3 regions of the Variovorax sp. GrIS 2.14 genome follow, and region 2 is predicted to be linked to each of the others. Evidence: predicted binding sites of a transcription regulator. Region 2 holds the regulator's gene; each other region holds the start of a gene.
The links. The regulator sigma-54, encoded in region 2, starts transcription at its own class of promoters, with help from an activator protein. The targets are predictions, from matches to a motif close to TGGCANGNAANCTGCTTT.

Region 1 (7,921 bases), on a different contig from region 2:
CATGGTCGCCAACGCGTCCGGCCGCAGCCAGGATGTGACCAACCCGGCCACCGGCATGGTGACGGGCGCCACCGGCCTGGCCAGCGCGGTAGAAGTGAATGCCGCCGTGGCCGCGGCGCAAGCCGCGTTCCCCGCCTGGGCCGACACGCCGCCGATTCGCCGCGCTCGCGTGCTCTTCAAGTTCCTGGACCTGCTCAATCAGAACAAGGACGAGCTCGCCCACCTCATCACCGCCGAGCACGGCAAGGTATTCACCGATGCGCAGGGCGAGGTCTCGCGCGGCATCGACGTCGTCGAGTTCGCCTGCGGCATCCCGCAATTGCTCAAAGGCGACTTCACCGACCAGGTTTCGACCGGCATCGACAACTGGACGCTGCGCCAGCCGCTCGGCGTGGTCGCCGGCATCACGCCTTTCAACTTCCCGGTGATGGTGCCGATGTGGATGTTCCCGGTCGCCATCGCCGCTGGCAACACCTTCATCTTGAAGCCGAGCCCGACCGACCCGAGCGCCTCGCTTCGCATGGCCGAGTTGCTGAAACAAGCCGGCCTGCCCGACGGTGTCTTCAACGTGGTGCAGGGCGACAAGGTCGCGGTCGATGCGCTGCTGGAACATCCGGACGTCAAGGCGATCAGCTTCGTCGGCTCGACCCCCATCGCCAACTACATCTACGAAACCGGCGCCCATCACGGCAAGCGCGTGCAGGCATTGGGCGGTGCCAAGAACCACATGGTCGTAATGCCTGATGCTGACATCGACCAGGCGGTCGACGCGCTCATCGGCGCCGGCTTCGGCTCGGCCGGCGAGCGCTGCATGGCGATCAGCGTGGCGGTGCTGGTGGGCGACGTGGCCGACAAGCTGATGCCCAAGCTGATCGAACGGACCAAGACGCTCAAGGTGCTCGACGGCGAGAACCTCGCAGCCGAGATGGGCCCGATCGTCACGCGCGCCGCGCACGAACGCATCACCGGCTACATCGACCTGGGCGAGAAAGAAGGCGCCAAGCTCGTGATTGACGGCCGCCAATTCGACGGCGCCAAGGCCGGCAAGGGTTGCGACGACGGCTTCTGGATGGGCGGCACGTTGTTCGACCACGTCACGCCCAAGATGCGCATCTACAAGGAAGAGATCTTCGGTCCGGTGCTCTCATGCGTCCGTGTTGGCGATTTGAAAGAAGCGGTAGACCTCATCAACGCGCATGAGTTCGGCAACGGCGTGAGCTGCTTCACCCGCGACGGCAACGTGGCGCGCGAGTTCAGTCGCCGGATTCAGGTCGGCATGGTCGGCATCAACGTGCCGATTCCGGTGCCGATGGCATGGCACGGTTTCGGCGGCTGGAAGAAGAGCCTGTTCGGCGACATGCACGCCTATGGCGAAGAAGGCGTGCGCTTCTATACGAAGCAGAAGAGCATCATGCAGCGCTGGCCTGAGAGCATCGGCAAGGGTGCAGAGTTCGTCATGCCCACGGCAAAGTAAGCTCCGAATACAGCCCGAGGCACGGCACACCGTCCCGGGCTTTTTTGTTTGATCTGGAGACAACGGCTTGAGCAACGACACCACTTTCGACTACATCGTCATCGGCGGCGGCACGGCCGGCGCGCTGATGTGCAACCGGCTCACGCAGCACTCGCAAAAGCGCACGCTGCTGATCGAGGCGGGGCGCAAGGACGATTACCACTGGATTCATATCCCGGTGGGCTATCTGTATTGCATCGGCAATCCGCGCACCGACTGGCTCTACAACACAGAGCCGGATGCCGGCCTCAACGGGCGCACGCTGCGCTATCCGCGCGGCAAGACGCTCGGTGGTTCGTCGTCCATCAACGGGATGATCTACATGCGCGGGCAATCACGCGACTACGACCAGTGGGCCACGCTCACCGGCGACGACGCCTGGCGCTGGGAGAACGTGCTGCCCGCTTTCAAGCAGCACGAGGACTACTACCTCGGTGCCGACGAGATGCATGGCGCCGGCGGCGAGTGGCGCATCGAAAAGCAGCGGCTGCGGTGGGACATCCTCGATGCTTTTGCACTGGCGGCGCAAGAGGCCGGCATTCCGCACAGCAGCGACTTCAATCGCGGCAGCAACGAAGGCGTCGGCTACTTCCAGGTCAACCAGAAGGACGGCTGGCGCTGGAATACGGCCAAGGCCTTCTTGCGGCCGGTTTGCTACGGGCGGCCCAATTTCGAGATGTGGGTCAGCGCGCAGGTGACCAAGCTCATCGTCGAGAAGCAGGCCGACGGAAGCCAGCGCTGCACCGGCGTGCAGGTGTGGGACGGGCACGAGATGGTGATCGCGCATGCGACGCAAGAAGTGGTGCTGTGCGGCGGCGCCATCGGCTCGCCGCAGATCCTGCAGCTCTCGGGCATTGGACCCGCGGCGCTATCGCAGGAACATGGGATTCCGGTCGTGGCCGACCTGCCCGGCGTCGGCGGCAACTTGCAAGACCACTTGCAGATTCGCGCGGTGTTCAAGATCGAAGGCGCACCGACACTCAACGTGTTGGCCTCGTCGCTCTTCGGCAAAGCGAAGATCGGCCTCGAATACGTGATGAAGCGCAGCGGCCCGATGAGCATGGCGCCGTCGCAGCTCGGCGCCTTCACGCGCAGTTCACCCGAGCACGAATGGCCGAATCTCGAGTACCACGTGCAGCCACTGTCGCTCGATGCTTTCGGCGAGCCGCTGCACAGCTTCCCGGCCTTTACCGCGAGCGTGTGCAACCTGAACCCGACCAGTCGGGGCACCGTGCGCATCAAGAGCCCGCGCTACCAGGACGCGCCGGCGATTTCGCCCAACTACCTGAGCACCGACGAAGACCGCAAGGTCGCGGCCGATTCGCTGCGCGTCACGCGTCGCATCGCGGCCCAACCGGCGCTGGCAAAGTACAAGCCCGAAGAGTGGAAGCCCGGCGTGCAGTACCAGACCGACGACGAGCTCGCACGGCTGGCGGGCGACATCGCAACCACCATCTTCCATCCGGTCGGCACCGCCAAGATGGGCGCCGACAGCGATTCGATGGCCGTACTCGACTCCCGCATGCGCGTGCGCGATGGGCGCGGCAATTTGATCCATGGCCTGCGGGTGGTCGACGCCAGTGCCATGCCCACGATCACCAGCGGCAACACCAACAGCCCGACGCTGATGATGGCGGAGAAGGCCGCAGGCTGGATGCACGAAGAGGCCGTGGCCGGCGCCAAGTCGAGGAGCGCCGCAATTTAGCTGGGGCTCACCGCAATCCACCCACATAGCGCGGGGCGCCTTTCGAGATCACCGGCGCCAGCCCGGCCTTCGCAGCCGCCGCCTTCACCCGTGCTTCGAGCGCCAGCGGCGCCATCGCAAATTCGAGCCCCGTGGCGATGGCCGCCAGATCGAGATCGCTCGTCGCCGTGGCGTGCGCCCGCGCAATGCGCACTATCGCTGTCGCGTACTCGACGTTGACGGACATCCACTCTGTGTCGGTCACGCGGCCGGTCTTCCGGCGCAGCGCCACGTGCAGTCGGGCCGCTGCGGCTATGCGATCCTCTTCGGTCATGTCGTTGTGATCCTTCAGGTGCCGATGCGCTCGCGCTGCTGGCCGAGGTCGAGGCCCACCGCTTCGGTCTCGTCGCTGACGCGCAGGCCGACCACGATGTGGACCACCAGCAGCACCAGCCCCGTGCCGATGGCGCTGTAAAGCGCGACCGCGCCGATGGCAAGCGCCTGTACGCCCACGTGGCCGGTTCCGCCGGAGATGCGGCTGTCTGCGAAGACCCCCGTCAACAGCGCGCCGACGATGCCACCGATGCCATGCACGCCGAAGACGTCGAGCGAATCGTCGGCCCGGAGCACGCGCTTGAGCGCGGTTGCACCCCAGTAGCAGGCCAGCCCGGCGATCAGACCGATGGCCACTGCTGCGGGCGGCGTCACGAAGCCCGCAGCCGGCGTGATCGCCACCAGGCCTGCCACCAGGCCAGAACACAAGCCTAGTAACGACGGGCTGCGCCGTGTCGTCCACTCGCCGATCATCCAGCTCAGCGCGCCCGCCGCTGCGGCAAGGTGCGTCACCAGCATCGCAAGCCCGGCTCGGCCATCGGCCGCCACGGCAGAACCAGCGTTGAATCCGAACCAGCCCACCCACAACAGGCCGGCACCGACCATCGTCAACGCCAGGCTGTAGGGCTCGAAAGACTCGCGCCCGTAGCCGCGGCGCGGGCCGACCGCATAGGCACACACCAGGCCCGCCACGCCCGCGTTCACGTGCACCACCGAGCCGCCGGCGAAGTCGAGCACCCCCATTTGGGCGAGCCAGCCACCCGGCTCCCAGACCCAGTGCGCGATCGGCGCATAGACGAGGACGCTCCAGAGCAGGGCGAACCAGAGCACCGCCGACAGCCGCATGCGCTCCACGAACGAGCCAACGACGAGCGCACAGGTGATGATGGCGAAGGTCAGCTGGAACATCGCATACACCGACTCGGGGACATTCGGCGCGACATGGCTCACCGCAACGGTGCCCGCTTCTTTCAGATAGTCGAAGCCGGCAAACCAGAAGCGGCTCGTGCCGCCGAGCCATGACGAGCACGCAGTAAACGCCAGCGAGTAGCCCATCGCAAACCAGGTGATCGACACGGCGGCGGCGACGACCAGCACACTGGCCATCGTGTTCAGCACGCTCTTGCGCCGCACCATGCCCGCATAGAAAAGCGCGATGCCGGGCAGCGTCATGAGCAGGACCAGCGCGGTCGATGTCATAAGCCAGGCGGTGTCGGCGCCATTGAGGGACGCTTGGGGAACCAGTGCCATCGGAAAGAGCCAATCGGGAATTTGGGACGCTCTTTGCCTGCACGAGTCGTGCCATTTGTTAACTTCCAGAAACAAACTCACGTCGCCAACGTGACGCCGCGCACGCTTTAGAGCGGGTTACTCCTAATGCACTACCTCGGTGCGACAACCTAAAGTCTCGCCACTCGCAAGCGGGCACGTCCCGGCTGTCGAGGGTCTGAGGAGACAAAGCTTCCGACTGTTAAACAATAAATATTCAAGGCACCCATTCGAGATGCCTGAATACCTTTTCGAAGCGCCGCTGGTCGGCGCTTTTTTTTGCGCGCTTCACAGACGCTTGCATGGCGGCATATAGCTACCGCAGGTCCTGGCCAGATGGTCAGCACTCACCAACAAACGGCCTTCTAACTTTCCGACGGTGCTAGACCATCTGCCGCCGAGGCCGCGGCGATGATTCCACCATCCGGCGGATGTGGACGGCAAGACGGCTTCCTAGACTGAAATCCCCCACTCACAGGAGATTTCGTCATGCCGATTCATCTGACCAAACCGCTCGCCTGGAAAAAGGCCGACTCGGACGAGCTCAAGTTGCTGCAGGCCCTGCAGGGCAACATCCTCAAGGGCCACGGGCGAGAGTCGACTGCCGATATCTTCTTCAAGTTCGGCCCGGCAGCAAAAGACTCGAAACGCATGTTGCGCGACCTCGCGAACTTTCATGTCGTCAGCGCCCATCGGCAATTGCTCGACGCGGAAAAATTCAAGGCGAGCAAGAAGTGCGACGGCGGCGGTCCGTTCGTGCACCTGGCGCTGAGCTTTACCGGCTACCAGGCACTTGGCCTTGCCGCGAGCGCCCCGACCGACACAGATTTCCGCGGCGGCATGAAGGCTGCCAACAGCATTTCAGCGCTTGCCGACCCGGCCGTCACCGCTTGGGAAACGCCGTTCCAGAGCGATATCCATGGCATGGTGCTCGCAGCCGACGAAACGGAGGGCAAGACGGCCGCACTGGCCGCAAAGGTCAAAGAGCTCATCGAAGACGCGGGCGGCACCATCGTCCACGTCCAGCATGGTCGGGCCTTGAAAAACGCGCGCGGCGACGGCATCGAGAACTTCGGCTATGTCGACGGCCGCAGCCAGCCCCTGATGCTGCAGGAAGACATCGACGCCGAGACCTCCGCCACAGGCTCGTCGCGCTGGGACCCGGGCTTTCCGCTCAAGCTGGCGCTGGTCGACGACCCCGGCGTGACCGACACGTTCTCCTTCGGCAGCTTCTTCGTGTTCCGCAAACTCGAACAGGACGTGCGCGGATTCAAGACGCGAGAGCAGGAGATTGCGGACGTGCTCGAGCTCGAAGGCGAGGACCGCGAACTCGCCGGCGCGATGATCGTCGGCCGCTTCGAAGACGGCACGCCAGTGACGCTCTCCAAAGACGCACGGGACGACGATCCACCGAATAACTTCAACTACGACGGCGATGCCGGCACGCGTTGCCCGTTTCATGGCCACATCCGCAAGACCAACCCGCGCGGCAGCGGCAACGCCGAGACGCCGGCGCTCGAACGCATGCACCTGATGGCGCGACGCGGCATTCCGTACGAAGACGTCAGACGCGATGTGCATCCGTCGGAGCTGCCCGACTCCGGCAGCCTGGCCGAGTTCACCGCCGACGTGGCGCCCTCGTTGCCGACAGGTGGCGTGGGCCTCCTTTTCATGGCCTACAACCACAAGATTGGCGACCAGTTCAAATTCACCCAGCAAACCTGGGTCAACCTCACGCAGTTTCCGCTGCAGCCCGGCAGCCCGCACGGCATCGATCCGGTCATCGGCCAAGGGCCCAACAATCCGGGCGACCAAAAGCTGCCCAAGACCTGGGACGACACAGCGGAAGGCTTTGCCAACAATGCGCCGTTCGCAGGTTTCGTGAAGATGAAAGGCGGCGAGTACTTCTTTTCGCCCAGCCTGACCTTCCTGAAAAATCTCTAGGCGGTCGTCTGGGTGCGTGTCAGGGAGCCGTGGATCAGGGCGCAGTCGCCGGCGTCGCGGCCACAGTCGGCCAGGCGACTTCGCTGGCGACGCGTGGCTTGCCCATAGGCGCCGCTGCCTTGCCGGTCTTGATGGCTTCCATGTCGGCTTCGCTCGGGTACTGGTCCATCAACCAGTAGTCGAACACCCGGCGCGCGATGGGGGCTGCGGCACCGGCGCCCCAACCTGCGTTTTCGACCACCACCGCCACCGCGATTTTCGGGTCATTGGCCGGCGCGAACGCCATGAACAAAGCGTGGTCGCGCTGGTGCTCTTCGAGGGACTTGGCGTTGTACTTCGTGTTTTGTGCCTGCGTCACGGCCTGCGCGGTGCCGGTCTTGCCTGCTGCAACGTAGCCTGCGCCGGCGAACACACTGCGCGCCGTACCGGCCGAGATCACTGCCATCAATCCGTCGCGCACCACCGACACGTTGGCAGCGCTGAAGCCGAGGTTGATGGCCGGCGGCTGCACTACCGACGTCATCTGGCCGGTGACCGTGTCACGCGTACCCAGCACGAGATGCGGCTGGTGCTTGATACCGCCTTCGGCAACGATCGAGGTGGCCTGCGCCAGCTGCAGCATCGTGAAGCTGTTGTAGCCCTGGCCGATACCGAGCGAAATCGTTTCACCGGCGTACCACTTCTTGGCCTCGGGCCGCTTGTAGGCGTTGCGCTTCCACTCCTGACTCGGCAGCACGCCGCGCAATTCGCCACTCAGATCGATGCCGGTGATCTGCCCGAAGCCGAGCGGCTTCATGAAGTCGTGAATCAGGTCGACGCCCATCTCGTTGGCGAGCGAATAGAAATAGATGTTGCTCGACAGCTGGATGGCGCGCCGCATGTCGACGCCGCCCAGGTTGCCCTCGGGGCTGCCGAAGCGGTGCCCGGCAAAGTTGTAGTAGCCGGGGTCGTTCACGATCACATTCGGCCCGCGCTTGCCGGTCTGCAGGGCGGCCAGTGCCATGAAGGGCTTGTAGGTCGAGCCGGGCGGGTAGGTGCCGCGCAGCGCACGGTTCAGCAGCGGCTTGTCGAGCGACTCGCTCAGTTCTTTCCAGCTCTCGGTGTCGATGCCTTCGACGAACAGGTTGGGGTCGAAGGTCGGCTTGCTGACGAAGGCCAGAACTTCGCCGGTCTTGGGG
Region 2 (7,921 bases):
CTGCCGACCCGTTCACGTTGACCGCGGTCGCCCTCGCACCGCTGCTGAACGAGTTCGCACGGCAGGCAGGCAGCGGCCGGGTGCGGGTGCGTTGCCCGGCCGAAGCCATCGTGTGGACCGACACGGTGGCGCTGCGCCGCATCGTCGCCAATCTGGTCGACAACGCTGTCAAGTTCGCACCCAATGGCCGCGTGTTGCTGGCCTGTCGGCGCCGGCCGGGCGGCTGGCGCATCGAGGTGCGCGACAGCGGCATCGGCATCGCTTGCGAAGCGCAGGAGCGGGTGTTCGGCGACTTCGAGCAGGTCGGGAACGTGGAGCGCAATCTACAGCGTGGGCACGGCCTAGGGCTGGCCATCGTGCGGCGCCTGGCGATGCGGCTGGGGGTCCAGATCACGCTGCGGTCGCTGCCGGGACGCGGCTCGGTGTTCGGCTTCACGCTGCCATCGGCCCCTCGCGATGCGCACCCCGACCGCACGGCACGCGCCGCGACCGCGGCGGCGACCAGCACCGCAGCGCTCGACGCCATGCCGCTGGCGCCCGGCTTGGCGGTGCTGGTGGTCGAAGACAACGCCGTGGTGGCCGACAGCCTCGCGGCCCTGCTGCGCCAATGGCAGGCGCTGCCACGCATCTACGAGAGCGCGGCCGAGGCGCTGGCGCTCGCCGACCTGCAGGCCATCGACGTCGCGCTGTGCGACATCCGCTTGCCGGGCAAGCTCGACGGTATCGACCTGGCACGACGCCTGCAACTGCAAAAGCCGTCGCTCACGATCGCGCTGATCTCGGCCGATATCGATGAAGCGACGCTGCACCTGGCCCGCGAGCGTGGCTGGCATGCGTTGCGCAAGCCGGTGCAGCCGGCGGAGCTGCGCGGGATTTTGTTGCAGGCGCGGCGGTAAACCGAAGCCTTACAGCGCCTTGCGCAGATTCGCCGGTGCGATGCGCAGCGCTTCGCGGTACTTGGCGACGGTGCGCCGCGCACATTCGATCCCCTGCTCTTTCAGCATGTCGGAAATCTGGCTGTCCGACAGCGGCTTCTTGATGCTCTCCGCGCTCACGAGTTGCTTGATGAGCGCTCGCACTGCCGTGCTGGATGCATTGCCGCCGGTCTCGGTTCCGAGCGCCGAACCGAAGAAGTACTTGAGCTCGACCGTGCCGTAAGGCGTCGACATGTACTTGGCCGTGGTCACGCGGCTGATGGTCGACTCGTGCAAGCCCAGCTCGTCGGCGATCTCACGCAGCACCAACGGGCGCATGGCGAGTTCTCCGTGCACGAAGAAGCTTTTCTGCCGCTCGACGATGGCGTTGCTCACCCGCAGGATGGTGTCGAAGCGTTGCTGGATGTTCTTGATGAACCAGCGCGCCTCCTGCAGCCGCTGCGACAGCGCCTGGCTGCCCTCGCCCTTGTGCGCCTTGAGCGCGCCGGCGTAGATGTCGTGCACGCGCAGACGCGGCATCACGTCGGGGTTGAGCATCACGCGGAACTTGAGCGTCGCGCCACGACCGGTGCGGGTGACGATCACGTCGGGCACCACGATGTTGCGCTCGACATCGACGAAGCGGCGGCCCGGCTTGGGCTCCAGCTTGGCGATCGCCTGCAGCGCGCTGCGCACTTCTTCTTCGTTGCTGCGTGTGAGCGTGGCCAGACGTTTGAAGTCGCGCCGCGCGAGCAGCTCCATCGGCTGCTTGCAGATCAGGATCGCAGTCTTGCGGATCTGCTTTTCTTCGGCCGTCTCGTTCTCATGGGCGAGCGCCTTCAGCTGGATCGCCAGGCATTCGCCGAGATCGCGTGCGCCGACGCCGACCGGCTCCAGGCTTTGCAGCAGGCCGAGCGCCACCTGGAAGTGGTGGACGAGACCGTCGAACTGGTCGTTGTCATCGCCCGCGAGGCCCGATGCCAGCGCTGGCAACGAGTCTTCGAGGTAGCCATCGTCATTCAACGATTCGATCAAAAAACGCAGTGCGGCCTGGTCGTTTTCGTTCAGCCGCAGGCTCAGTGCCTGTCGGTGCAGGAAGGATTGCAGCGACTCCTGGCTGCGCGCGAGCTCGGTGGCGTCGGTGCGCTCGCTGCCGTCGTTCGGGCCGAGGTTGTTGCTGCTGGCCGGCGCCTCGCCGCCCCATTCCCCATCGTCCGGCGTCATCTCGACCGTGCCGTCGCCGCCCCAGTCGGGCTCCTGGTCGGACATCTCGGCGGCCGGCGCTTCGGTCTCGCTGGCGGTCGTGGTGGTGCTCGCGCCGTCGGCACTGGTCGCCAGCGCGCTGGGCGCGAACTCGCCGTCGCTCTCGCTCTGGCGGTCGCTGTCGTGCTCTTCGCGCGGCGCTGGCGCGTCGGACACGTCGATGCCGAACTCTTCGCGTGCGGCTTCTTCGGCCGTGCGCTCCAGGAACGGGTTGTCGTCGAGCATCTGCTCGACTTCCTGGCTCAACTCGAGCGTGGACAACTGCAAAAGTCGGATCGACTGCTGCAGTTGCGGCGTGAGCGCGAGGTGCTGCGATACGCGCAGCGACAGGCCTTGCTTCATCCTGCGCGCTCTACATCCGGAAGTGTTCGCCGAGGTAGACGCGTCGTACCTCGGCGTTGTCGACGATCTCCGAAGGCGTGCCCTGTGCCAGCACTTGCCCGTCGCTGATGATGAAAGCGTGATCGCAGATGCCCAGCGTTTCACGCACGTTGTGGTCGGTGATCAGCACGCCGATGCCGCGCTCTTTGAGAAAACTGATGATTCGCTGGATTTCGATAACGGCAATCGGGTCGATGCCGGCGAAGGGTTCATCCAGCAGGATGAAGCGCGGCTGCGTGGCGAGCGCACGGGCGATTTCGACCCGCCGCCGCTCGCCGCCCGACAGCGACAACGCCGGCGAGTTGCGCAAATGTTCGACGCGCAGGTCGTTCAGCAGCTCGCTCAGCCGCTCTTCCATCCGTGCCTTCGATATCGGGACCGACCTGCCGGACTCGTCGGTGTCTAGCTGCAGCTCGAGCACGGCCCGCACGTTCTCTTCAACGGTGAGCTTGCGAAAAATCGACGCTTCCTGCGGCAGGTAGCTCAGACCCATGCGCGCGCGCTTGTGGATCGGCATGTGCGCGATAGGCTCGCCGTCGATGGTGATCTCGCCCGCATCGGCGCGAACCAGTCCGACGATCATGTAGAACGAGGTCGTTTTTCCGGCGCCGTTCGGGCCGAGCAGCCCGACCACCTCGCCCTTTTGCACGCCGAGCGACACATCCTTGACGACCGTTCGGCTGCCATAGGTCTTTTTGAGGCCGCGCGCTTCGAGGCGGCTGCCGACGTCGATCGCGTCTGCGTTTTCGATCACTTGCGCGGTTCTCCGCCGAGCGTGGTGCTCTGGCGCAGGCCGGAGCCTGCAGCGGGGGTGGCGGGCACCGTCGTGGCCGGCGCGGCACTGGAACCCGAGCCCGGACCGGCCGCAGGCGGAGCCGCTTTGGCGCCACCGGCTGCCGACGCCGGAGCGCGCGGCGTGAGCACCGCCCTGACGCGACCACCCGAAGCACCGGCCGCGACGCTGGCGTCCGGCGGCAAGGTCGAACCGTTGACCGTGAAGGTGTCGTTGCTCTGGTCGTAGACGATCAGCGGGCCGGTGGTTTCGTCGTTGACCTTGGTGCCGATCAGCCGCCGCATCACGGCATGGCCGATGAACTTGACGTTGTCGGCGCGGCTGTCGTATTCGATGCGATCAGCTTCACCCTCTGTCCACTCGTCGCCCGGGGCGTCGCGTTTTTGCTTGTAGTAAGCCAGCTTGCCCGGCTCGGGCGTGACCACGCCGTATTGGTAGCCCTCGGGGTCCTGGCGCACGTCGATGCGGGCGCCGCGAATCACGATCGTGCCCTTGGTGACGAACACCTTGCCGGTGAAAACGCTGGTTTGCTTCAGGTCGTCGTAACGCAGCGCGTCCGACTCGATGTTCATCGGCTTCAGTCGGTCGGCCTTTTCGGCATGCGCCGGCAGGCCGGTGCCGAGTGCCAAGGCGAGCAATGCACCAAAGGTGATCGCGAAAGCAGAACGAAAGGAGCGAAGGGGGGATTTTGAGCGCAGGGTCATAGAGGCACGAAACTTGCTGCGCATTGTATGCGGCCAACTGACACGACCTTGACGAAAAAGCCCGCCGAAGCGGGCTTCTCAAAAAACGCGTGTGACAGCTTCAACCTTTGCGCGCTTCGGTGATCAGGTAGTTGGCGACCTGCAGCGACTTGGTCATGTTGCCGGCGAGCTCGCCGTCGACGTAAAACCGCCCTGCCACGCCAAGAGCAGGCACACCGGCCACCTTGTACTGCTCGGTGATTTGCGTCGCCCGCTTGGCCTTGCTCACCACGCCGAACGAGGTGAACGCCTCCGTGAACTTGACTTTGTCGAGGCCGTTCTTTTCGGCCCACGCAATGATGGCCGCGTCGCCGTTCACGTTCTGGCGTTGGGTGTGGATCGCATTGAAGACCTTCATCGTGTATTCGTCGAGCTTGCCCATGGCATCGAGCGCGTAATACAGGCGCTGCTTAGGCTCGACGTCGTTGCCGACGAACGGCACGGGAACGCGACGGAACGCGGCGTCTTTCGGCAACGTTTTGACCCAGGCTTCGAGCTCGGGCTCGAACGCATTGCAATGCGGACAGTTGTAAGAAAAGAACTCGATGACCTCCACCTTGCCGGCCGGCGCATCGACCGGGACGCGGGGGCTCAAGTCGATGTAGTCCTTGCCGGCCTTGGGCTGAACCTGGGCATGCGAGAGAGAAGCGGCGGACATCAACCCGAGGGATGTGGCGGCCAGAGAAAAGTCACGACGGTTCATGTGTTTCATCAAAGAGGTGCTCCTGTTCGGCTGAAAGAGCCAGAAGTGCCGCGCGGAGTTCCGCGCCCGGTTGATTCAACGCGGCAGAGACGCAGTGCGTCACGCCGCGGCGAGTAAAGAAAAGTCAACGTTCCAAAACTCAACGCTCCACGGCGGACCGCACTCAACGCTGCACCCGCACCAGTGCGGAATCGAAGCCGCCGCCATCGAGGCGATCTTTCAAGTGGTCGGCATCGTCCTTCTTGTTGAACGGGCCGGCGCGCACGCGGTACACGGTGCGACCGGCTTGCTCGCGCTCGGTGACTTTGGCCTCGACACCCATCAGCGACAACTTGGCGCGCTGCGCTTCGGCGTCGTCGGTGGTGCGAAAGGCGCCGGCCTGCACGAAGTAGAGGAACGGGTCTGCGCCACTGGCGTTGGCAGCAGCAGCCGTCGAAGGCGCCACGCTGGCAATGGTGCCGCCGGCGGTCGGGTTGTTGCCGGATCTTGAGCGCGCCAAGTCGCCCAACGGATCGCTCGACGGCGGCAGTGCGTTGGCTTCGGCTGGCACCGGTGCCGTGCGCGGGCGCGGCGCAGCAGGGGTCGTGGACGCACCGGGCGCGACCACGACCGGAACCGGGCCGGTCGAAGGCGCATTGAGCGGGCCGACCGTCGCAGGTGCGGTCACCGAAGGCGGCTGCGGCTTGACGGCACCGGCCTTGCCTGCGAGTGGGCCGTTCGGGTCCCAGTCGCGGTTCTTGCGGGCTTCGGCTTCGTCCTGCTCGGCACCGCCGCGCTGGTTCTTGCTCATGAACGGGATCGGCACCTTGGTCACGTAGACCGCGATGCCCAGCGCCACGCCGAGCCCGAGCACCAGGCCGATGATCAGCCCGATGACGATGTTGCCGCGCTGAACTGAGCGTGTACTTGATTTCATTTTGAGGTTCGGAATCACATCTTGCGTGGCGCACTGACGCCAAGAATTGCGAGGCCATTGTGCAGCACCTGCGCAGTGGCGGCGACCAGCGCCAAACGGGCTTTCTTGACGGCTTCGTCGTCGACCAGAATGCGCTCGGCGTCGTAGTAGCTGTGGTAGCTCGCGGCCAGTTCGCGCAGGTAGAAAGTGACGTCGTGCGGCGCGAAATCCTTGGCAGCGGCGCTCAGCATGTCGGGGTACTTGGCGAGCAGCAACATCAGGGCCTGGGCCGCCGGGCTGTCGAGCGGTGACACGTCGACCGCTTTCAGCGAGGCCTCGTCACCACCCCATGAAGTCAGCACCGAGCAGATGCGCGCGTGCGCGTACTGCACGTAGTAAACCGGGTTGTCGTTGTTTTTGGCCACGGCCAGGTCGACATCGAAGGTGTACTCCGTATCCGGCTTGCGGCTCAGCAGGAAGAAGCGAACGGCGTCGGTGCTGGTCCACTCGATCAAATCGCGCAGCGTGACATAGCTGCCGGCGCGCTTGCTGATCTTGACCTCTTCGCCATCCTTGATGACACGCACCATGGTGTGCAGCACGTAGTCGGGGTAGCTCGGCGGGATGCCTTCACCAACCCCCTGCAGGCCGGCGCGAACCCGTGCGATCGTGCCGTGGTGATCGGTGCCCTGGATATTCACGACGGTGTGGAAGCCGCGCTCCCATTTGGCCAAGTGGTACGCCACGTCGGGCACGAAGTACGTGTACGTACCGTCGCGCTTTTTCATGACGCGGTCCTTGTCGTCGCCGTAGTCGGTCGACTTCAGCCAGAGCGCGCCGTCTTCTTCGTAGGTCTTGCCGGCGGCGACCAGCTTTTGCACGGTCGACTCGACACGGCCGCTGGTGTACAGGCTCGACTCCAGGTAGTAGTTGTCGAAGCGCACCCGGAACGCCTGCAGGTCGAGGTCTTGCTCGTGCCGCAGATAGGCCACGGCGAACTCGCGGATCGAGTCGATATCGGCGATGTCGCCGCTGGCGGTGAACTCCCGGTCGTCCGACTTGACGGTCTTTTTCGCCCTGAAGTCGTCAGCGATATCCGCAATGTATTCGCCGTTGTAGGCGGCGGCCTTTTCACCGCTCGGCCAGTCGGCGTCGCCAGGCTTCAGGCCCTTGGCGCGCATCTGCACGCTGCTGGCGAGCGTCTGGATCTGCACGCCGGCGTCGTTGTAATAGAACTCGCGGAACACGGCATCGCCCTGTGAGGCGCGCAGGTTGCAGATGGCATCGCCCAGCGCGGCTTGGCGGCCATGACCGACGTGCAGCGGACCGGTCGGGTTGGCGGAGACGAACTCGACCAGCACTTTCTCGCCGGTGGGGGCTCGCTGGCCGAAGGTGGCGCGCGCATCGAGCACCTCGCGCACGATCTGCTGCTTGGCGGCGGTCTTCAGGCGGATGTTGAGAAAGCCCGGGCCGGCGATTTCGATCGACTGCACCCATTGCTGGAAGGATTGCGTGGCGAGCAGCGCCGCGCTCACCTCCTCGGCCAGATCGCGAGGCTTGCGCCCGAGCGGCTTGGCGAGTTGCATCGCGGCCGTGCTGGCGAAGTCGCCGTGCGCCGCCACCTTGGGCGACTCGAACGCGGCTTTGGCGCCAGCGCCGGGCGAGAAAGTATCGAGTGTGTTCGCGAGCGCCGCGAGCAACTCCTGTTTGACCAATAGCATCGGCCAATTTTACCGGGCGTAACAGCGGGCTCCTTTCTTGCGTCATCCTGCAGGCACCTTGCCCCGTTAGCATCATTGGCCCCGGTCGGGGCTGCTGTCGTTACTCAACCTCCAGGACATCCACACCATGAAAAAGCTCCTTTCCCTGATCGCCCTCGGCGCGTGTCTCTCTTTCGGTGCAGCCCACGCCCAGAGCGCCTGCGAAACGAAGGCCATGGACAAGAACGGCAAGCCCCTCGCCGGCGCCGCCAAGACCAGCTTCGTGAAGAAGTGCGAGAAGGACACCATGTCCTCGGCAGCGCCCGCATGCGCGACGAAGGCGATGGACAAGAACGGCAAGGCGCTGGCCGGTGCCGCCAAGACCAGCTTCATGAAGAAGTGCGAAGCCGACGCCAAAGGCTGAGACCGCACTGGCGCGACGTCTGCGTCGCACTCAAGAGCCCGCCGCGCGCGGGCTTTTTTGCGTCTGCTTCACCCAACGATGGCAGATCGCGCCAGCACCCGTCTT
Region 3 (7,921 bases), 600 kb from region 2:
GACGAAGTCTTCCCAGTGCGACACCGCTTCGGGCGTTTCGAGCGGCTCGCCCAGAAACGCCGTGAGCGTGTGTCGGTTCGACGTATAGAAGTAGCCGGTCGATGCGATCAGCAGATACAGATCGCGGGCGGCGACGTCGGCACGAAAGAGCCCTTGCGCCACGCCACTGGTGAGCAACTGCTGGATGATGGCGATGGCCTGCGAGGAGTACTCGCGCGCCCGCAGCGACTTGGCGATGTGCCGGCCCTTGTGCAGGTTTTCGGTGTTGAGCAGCGTGACGAACTCGGGGTTCTTGCGGTAGTAGCCGAGCACGAAGCGGATCACCGCGGTGAGCGACTCGACCGGTCGCGTGGCATCGAGTTCGATCGAGGCCTCTGCCTCGTCCATGCGCCGATAGATGCCTTCGAGCACCGCGATGAAGAGGCCCTCTTTGCTGCCGAAGTAGTAATAGATCATCCGGTCGAACGACTTGGCGGCTTTCGAGATTTTCTCGACACTGCCGCCGTCGTAGCCGTACTTGGCGAAGACCTTGGTGGCGGCCTTCAAGATCGAATCGCGCGTGGCCTGCGCCGCAGCCTCGCGCACGCCGGTGCGGCGTGTGGGCTTGGCGGCGGCCTTGCGCTCCATTATTTTTCAGCGAAGGCGCGTTCGATGACGAAGTCGCCGGGCGTCGAAGTATTTCCTTCTTTGAAACCCTTCGCTTCGAGCATGTGCTTTAGATCGACCAGCAGGCCGGGGCTGCCGCACAGCATGACGCGGTCTTCTGAGGCGTTGATTGGCGGCAGGCCCAGGTCGTCGGTCAGCTTGTTGCTTTCGATGAGCTCGGTGATGCGGCCCATGTTGCGAAACTCTTCACGCGTCACGGTCGGGTAGTAGAGCAACTGCTTTTCGATCATCTCGCCCAGGATTTCGTGCTTGGGCAAATGGTCGGTCACCAGGTCGTGGTACGCCAGCTCGTCGATCTGGCGCACGCCGTGCACCAGGATGACCTTCTCGAACTTCTCGTACGTTTCCGGGTCGCGGATGATGCTCATGAACGGTGCGAGGCCGGTGCCGGTGCCGAACAGATAGAGCCGCTTGCCGGGCAGCGTGTAGTCGATCAGCAGCGTGCCCGTGGGCTTGCGACCCACGATGATGGTGTCGCCCGGCTGGATATGCTGCAGCTTCGAGGTGAGAGGGCCGTCTTCGACCTTGATGCTCAGGAACTCCAGATGCTCTTCGTAGTTGGGGCTCACGATGCTGTAGGCGCGCAACAACGGCTTGTTGTTCACCTTGAGGCCGATCATGGTGAAGTGGCCGTTCGAGAAGCGCAGGGAAGGATCGCGCGTGGTGGTGAAGGTGAACAGCCGGTCGGTCCAGTGGTGGACGGTAAGGACACGTTCTTCGCTGAATGCACTCATACGGGATTCGATGTTGGTTGTGAACAGAAGTCGGTCATCCGATTGTCCTAGGTTGCCAAAAGCCTTGCGAACCCGCTTTGGAAACGCCGCTCGAAAACACCATTGCAAGCCTCGGGCCCGTTTGCTACATTGACCGTGAATGTAGTGAACGCCACATGAAAGTGTAGGGAATGCTACACAAATGTCAGACGCCCGACAAGCGCGGCCGTCGGCACGTTTGTTGCACGCAATTCGCAAGCCGCGTCCAGAAGAATCCTCACGAGATCGCCACGATGACCGAACACACCAAGACAGACGGATTGCCCGGCATGGACATGCCGGTGCCGGCCAGCCGCGAAGACAGCGCCGTCGCCAAGCCGGCCAAGATCGAGTGCAACGCCTGTCCCGTGCTGTGTCAGATCTCCGATGGCCGCACCGGCGCCTGCGATCGGTACGCCAACCGCGACGGCGTACTGGTGCGCGTCGATCCCGTGGTGCTGCTGCGTCGTGAGCTGTCGAGCGCCTCGCCCGCACTCGTGCCCTTCGACCGACCGGCAGCAGAGACCGCCGATGGCATCGACCCCGACTGGAACGGCGACCTGCTGCATTCCGACGAAGTCTTCGTTACCGGCGTCGGCTCGTCGACGACGTACCCCGACTACAAACCAGCGCCCTTTATCGTGGCGTCGAAGGCGCGCGGCGTGGACATGATCACCGTCGTGACCGAAGGCATCTTCAGCTACTGCAGCCTGAAGGTGAAGATCGACACCGATCGTTTTCTGGGCGCCGAGCAGGCCAACGTGCGCTACCGAGGCGAAGTCGTGGGGCACGTCACCACGGCGGAGTACGGTTCGCAGATGCTGTCGCTCGGGGGTGTGCATCACCTGACTGGCGGCAGCAAGAAAGAAGGCCGTATGACGGTCGAGGTGATGCAGTTGCTCGGCAACAAGAAGCCGGTCGAATGCACCATCGACGGCGGCGCCAGCATGGTGATCCAGGCCGGCAAGGCACCGATCGTCAACGGCGTCGAAGAGCAGCGCATGCGTGTCGGTTGCGGCTCGGCAGCCGTCGGCATCTTCGCGCGCCAGTTCGCCAGCGTGGCCGACGAGGTGGTGGTGGTGGACGACCACATTACCGGGGTGCTCACCGAACACCAGGCCGGCAAATGCCTCGATATGCCGAAGTCGGGGGTGCAGATGCGCGGCCGCAAGTCGACGCCCGGCCGTTACTTTCAGGTGGCCAATCCGGGCAATGGCTGGGGCGGAACCGACATCGACGATCCGCTGTCCATCATCGAAGGCTGGGAAGAGGGTGTGGCCAAGCCCGGCCTGCGACTGCTGATGACATCGACCACCGGCGAGCACGCGCAGTGGTACGTGCTGGACGACGCGCTGCGGCCCGTCGAGCAGCCGATGCCGTCCGAGGTGCGCCGCATCGTCGAGCGCATCGGCGAGAACTGCGAACCATCGCTGTGCACGGTGTTGTTTCTCGGCGGCGCCGGCGGCAGCCTGCGCGCCGGCGTCACGGAAAACCCGGTGCTGCTGACGCGTGCCATCAAGCAGGCGCTGGTCAACGTGACCTGCGGCGGCGCGCCGGCCTATGTATGGCCCGGCGGCGGCATCACGGTCATGGCGGATGTCATGCGCATGCCCGACAACAGTTTCGGCACCGTGCCGACGCCGGCCATCGTGGCGCCGATCGAGTTCAGCATGCGGCGCGACGACTACGCCGCCCTCGGTGGCCACATGGACAGCATCTTTTCGCTGGAGCAGGCGCTCGCGCGCGGGGCCTGGCAAGACGATGGCGCCCCGCTCGCGCGCCAGTGGCTGACGATCGACGAGGCCAATCCGTGGCCACTGGGTCAACCGCCCATGCTGGGTTAAGGCACTGCCGAAAATGACGGCACAACGCAACCGGCTCGACGCGGACCGCTGGCATTTCAGCCACGGGCCCATCGACGTCATTGCCGAGGCACATGGCGATGCAGCGGTCGTTGCCGCGGCGCATGAGGCCGCCTGGCAGCGCTTCGCCTGCGTGCTCGACGAACTGGTGGGCGAGCTGCGCGAACTGCGTCGACCGATTCAAACAGTGCAAGCGACGCGCACGCTGCGCGGCCCCATCGCACGTCGCATGTGGTCGGCCTGCGCACCCTTCAGTGCTGGCTTCATTACCCCGATGGCGGCCGTCGCCGGCTCGGTCGCGCAAGAGCTCGTTGCCTGCTACCTGCGCGCCGGCATCGAACGTGCCTGGATCAACAATGGCGGTGACATCGCGCTGCACCTCGCGCCGGGCGCGCAGGTGCGCATCGGCCTGCTGGCGGACATCGGGACCTTCGATTGGCGCGGCGCCGGCCCGCTCCTGACCGACGGCCAATTCGACATCACTGCCGACGTGCCGGTGCGCGGTGTCGCGACCAGCGGCTGGCGCGGCCGCAGCTTGTCGCTCGGCATCGCGGACAGCGTCACCGTGCTGGCGGCCACCGCAGCCGAGGCCGATGCGGCGGCAACGGTGATCGCCAACGCCGTCGATGTCGACGACGTGGGCATTCGACGCAAACCGGCCAGCGAATGCAAGGACGACAGCGACCTCGGTGACATCCCTGTGACGGTCGATGTCGCGACGCTGGGTTCCGTGCAGGTGCGGCGTGCGCTGGACGCGGGAGCAGCCTGCGCGCAGGCGCTGCAAGCGGCCGGCCGCATCCATGCCGCTGTGCTGGTTTGCCAGAAGCAATGGCGCGTCGTCGAGCCCTTATGCTCGGACGCACTGCGTGTCGCGCAGCCCGTCGGGCGCGTCGCGATGTCTGCAATTGGTTCAGTATTTGCTTAACGAAAAGCAAGGCAACTTTCAATGATCGCAATGATCGATATCCGTCGCGTCTTCACCCATGTCGAGCACATCCACCACGAGTTCGGGCCGCGCGCCGAGACGCCGTTGGTGCGTGGCGCCGTCGGCGTGGTGATGACCAATCCATTCGCCGGCCGCTACGAGCCCGACATCCTGCCGATGATGGCCTTGCTCGATCCGGTTGGGGTCGACATGGCGCACCGGCTGCATGCCGCGATGGACGTGCCCCTCGACCAGATCGCCACGTATGGCAAGGGCGCCATCGTCGGCGCTGCCGGCGAGCTGGAGCACGGTGCGCTGTGGCATGTGCCCGGCGGCTATGCGATGCGCGAGCTGCTCGGCTGGAAGGGCGACCGCGCTGCATATACCGCTGGCAAGGCGGAAGCCAAGGCCGGCCAACCTGCCAATGCTCTGTCGATCGTGCCGTCGACCAAGAAAGTCGGCCCGCCCGGCGCCGCACTCGACGTGCCGCTGACCAACATCAATGCCAGCTACGTGCGCGGCCAGTTCGATGCGATCGAAGTCCGCGTGCCTGGTGCGCCGGCTGCGGACGAAATTGTCTTCATCCTGGCGATGAGCACGGGCTACCGCATCCATGCACGTGTGGGTGGACTGCTCGCCAATGACATCAGCAAATGGGATGGTTTGCGATGAACGCGGCACCCACGAAGCATACAAAGACAAGGAAAAATTCATGAGCGCCAACATCAGAAAACTCGTCGTCCAGGTGGATGAAGTCCGCAAGGAAATGGGCCAGACCATCGATCCGCCGACGCGCCGTGCCGTCGCCATCGCTGTCATCGAGAACCCGTACGCCGGCCGCTACAGCGAGAACCTCGACGCGCTGATCGCCATCGGTGAAGAACTCGGCGCACTGCTCGGGCAAAAGGCCGTCGCCGCGTTGGGCATCGCGCCCGGCGCCGTCGAGAGTTACGGCAAGGCGGCTATCGTTGGCGAAGCCGGCGAGCTCGAACATGCGGCCGCCATCCTGCATCCAAAGCTGGGCGCGCCGTTGCGTGCCGCGGTCGAAAAAGGCGCCGCACTGGTGCCGTCGAGCAAGAAGCGCGGCACGCTCGGCACCGCCATCGACGTGCCGCTCGGTCACAAGGACGCCGCATTCGTGCGCAGCCACTTCGACGCGATCGAAGCGCGCGTGTCCGATGCGCCGCGCGCCAACGAGATCGTCGTTGCCGTGGCCGTTACCGACAGCGGCCGTCCGCTGCCTCGCATCGGCGGCCTGAAGGCCAGCGAGATCAAAGGTGAAGACGGTCTTCGCTGAACATGAGCACACCCCCAGCCTTCGCGCACTTCGTGTCGCTTCACCAACCCCCTTGCAGGGGGCAACACCAGCGGCCGGGCAAAGCCCGTTCCGCGGTGTTCCCGGCGAAGAGCGACTCATTCGTTACTTGTCACCATCCCCAAGGAGTTTTCCGATGAACCCATTGCGTCATGTCTTCAGCGCCGCGGCTCTCGCCGTGTTCGCCATCGCCGTCGTGCCCGCCCATGCGCAGGGCGTGATCAAGATCGGCGAAGTCAACAGCTACAAGGCGCAGCCCGCCTTCCTCGAGCCCTACAAGAAGGGGATGGAACTCGCAGTCGAAGAGATCAACGCCAAGGGCGGCGTCAACGGCAAGAAGGTCGAGCTGATCACGCGTGACGACAACGCGAACCCCGGCGACGCCGTGCGCGTGGCCGAAGAACTGGTGGCGCGCGAAAAGATCGATGTGCTGACCGGCACCTTCCTGTCGAACACCGGCCTGGCCGTCGCCGACTTCGCCAAGCAAAAGAAAATCTTCTTTCTGGCCGGTGAACCGCTGACCGACAAGATGACCTGGCAAGGCGGCAACGAGTACACCTTCCGTCTGCGCCCCGGTACCTACATGCAGGCCGCGATGCTGGTGCCTGAAGCCGTCAAGCTCAACAAGAAGCGCTGGGCCGTCGTGTACCCCAACTACGAATACGGCCAGTCGGCAGTCGCTGCGTTCAAGACGCTGCTGAAGGCGGCACAGCCCGATGTCGAGTTCGTGGCCGAGCAGGCGCCGCCGCTGGGCAAGGTCGACGCTGGTGCCGTCGCGCAAGCGCTGGCCGATGCCAAGCCCGACGCCATCTTCAACGTGCTGTTCGGCGCCGACCTGTCGAAGTTCGTGCGCGAAGGCAATACGCGCGGCCTCTTCAAGGACCGCGCAGTCGTCAGCGTGCTGACCGGTGAACCCGAGTACCTCGATCCTCTCAAGGAAGAAACGCCCAACGGCTGGATCGTCACCGGCTACCCGTGGTACGGCATTCAAACGCCCGAACACAAGGCCTTCTTCCTGGCCTATCACGCCAAGTACAACGACTACCCGCGCCTCGGCTCGGTGGTCGGATACACCATGATCAAGTCGGTCGCAGCAGGCATCGCCAAGGCCAAGAGCACCGAGCCGCTGAAGCTGGTCGCCGCCTTCAAGGGCCTGCCGGTCGATACCCCGTTCGGCAAGATCACCTACCGCGCCGAAGACCATCAATCGACGATGGGTGCGTTCGTCGGCAAGACGAAGAACGAAAACGGCAAGGGCGTGATGGTCGACTACACGTACTTCGACGGCGCCAAGTTCCAGCCGAGCGCCGCCGACGTCAAGAAGTCGCGCGCCGCAGACTGATCGTTCTTTTTTTCGACCGCTAGCTTTCGACTGCCCGCCTCATGAGCCTCTCGTCCCTGCTGCTGCAGTTCCTCACCGGGCTGTCATCGGCTTCTTCGTTGTTCCTCGTGGGCGCGGGTCTGTCGTTGATCTTCGGGGTCACGCGCATCGTCAACTTCGCGCACGGCTCCTTCTTCATGGTGGGCATCTACATTGCCTACACGCTGGTCGACCGGCTCGGCACCGGGCTCGGTTTCTGGCCGGCCATCGTCATCGCGGCGCTGGCCGTCGGCGTACTCGGCGCGTTGATCGAAATGGTGCTGCTGCGGCGCATCTACAAGTCGCCGGAACTGTTCCAGTTGCTGGCCACCTTCGCACTCGTCCTGGTCATCAAGGACGCGGTGCTCTATCTCTGGGGACCCGACGAATTGCTCGGCCCTCGCGCGCCGGGCCTGTCGGGCGCGGTCGAAATCCTCGGGCGGCAGTTCCCGACCTACGACCTGTTTCTGATCGTCGTCGGCCCGGTCGTTCTCGGCCTCATGTGGCTGCTGTTGACACGCACGCGCTTCGGCACGCTGGTGCGTGCCGCCACGCAAGACCGCGAGATGGTCAGTGCGCTGGGCGTCAACCAGGCGTGGCTCTTTACGGCGGTGTTCGCGCTGGGCGCCATGCTCGCGGGACTCGGTGGCGCGCTGCAACTGCCGCGCGAGCCGGCCACGCTGGCGATGGACTTGAACACCATCGGTGCCGCCTTTGTGGTGGTGGTGGTCGGCGGCATGGGCTCGATCCCCGGTGCCTACGTCGCCGCGCTGCTCATCTCCGAGATCAAGGCGGTCTGCATCTGGCTCGGCGTGGTGGAACTCTTCGGCTACAGCGTCTCGTTCTCCAAGCTCACGCTGGTGGTCGACTTCATCGTGATGGCGATCGTGCTGGTGTGGCGCCCGTGGGGCCTGTTCGGCCGGCCGCAGGCGCCGAGCCGCTATGTCGGCATGGCTGAAGAACCATTGCGTCGCGCCAGCAAGGGCTATCTGTGGGCCGTTGCCGTGCTCGGCGTACTGCTGATGGCGATGCCGCTGCTCA

Region 1: RCH10_RS10300 (ammonium transporter) is a predicted target of sigma-54. The motif match lies at 4,818-4,835, and genes of this name have one in related genera.
Region 3: RCH10_RS00070 (6-hydroxynicotinate reductase) is a predicted target of sigma-54. The motif match lies at 1,621-1,638, and genes of this name have one in related genera.

The regions. Positions count from the first base shown of each region.
Region 1 covers NZ_JBJXIA010000005.1:68,494-76,414, reverse strand. The annotation lists gene RCH10_RS10315 (CoA-acylating methylmalonate-semialdehyde dehydrogenase) at 1-1,474, shown strand, start outside; gene RCH10_RS10310 (GMC family oxidoreductase) at 1,602-3,218, shown strand; gene RCH10_RS10305 (hypothetical protein) at 3,226-3,531, opposite strand; gene RCH10_RS10300 (ammonium transporter) at 3,546-4,781, opposite strand; gene RCH10_RS10295 (Dyp-type peroxidase) at 5,289-6,743, shown strand; gene mrdA (penicillin-binding protein 2) at 6,778-7,921, opposite strand, start outside.
Region 2 covers NZ_JBJXIA010000001.1:610,596-618,516, reverse strand. The annotation lists gene RCH10_RS02915 (ATP-binding protein) at 1-896, shown strand, start outside; gene RCH10_RS02910 (RNA polymerase factor sigma-54) at 906-2,519, opposite strand; gene lptB (LPS export ABC transporter ATP-binding protein) at 2,530-3,312, opposite strand; gene lptA (lipopolysaccharide transport periplasmic protein LptA) at 3,309-4,055, opposite strand; gene RCH10_RS02895 (thiol:disulfide interchange protein DsbA/DsbL) at 4,156-4,797, opposite strand; gene RCH10_RS02890 (SPOR domain-containing protein) at 4,961-5,713, opposite strand; gene argS (arginine--tRNA ligase) at 5,728-7,413, opposite strand; gene RCH10_RS02880 (hypothetical protein) at 7,541-7,816, shown strand.
Region 3 covers NZ_JBJXIA010000001.1:10,763-18,683, reverse strand. The annotation lists gene RCH10_RS00080 (TetR/AcrR family transcriptional regulator) at 1-627, opposite strand, end outside; gene RCH10_RS00075 (ferredoxin--NADP reductase) at 627-1,400, opposite strand; gene RCH10_RS00070 (6-hydroxynicotinate reductase) at 1,673-3,262, shown strand; gene RCH10_RS00065 (UPF0280 family protein) at 3,276-4,205, shown strand; gene RCH10_RS00060 (amino acid synthesis family protein) at 4,236-4,877, shown strand; gene RCH10_RS00055 (amino acid synthesis family protein) at 4,918-5,502, shown strand; gene RCH10_RS00050 (ABC transporter substrate-binding protein) at 5,657-6,862, shown strand; gene RCH10_RS00045 (ABC transporter permease) at 6,904-7,921, shown strand, end outside.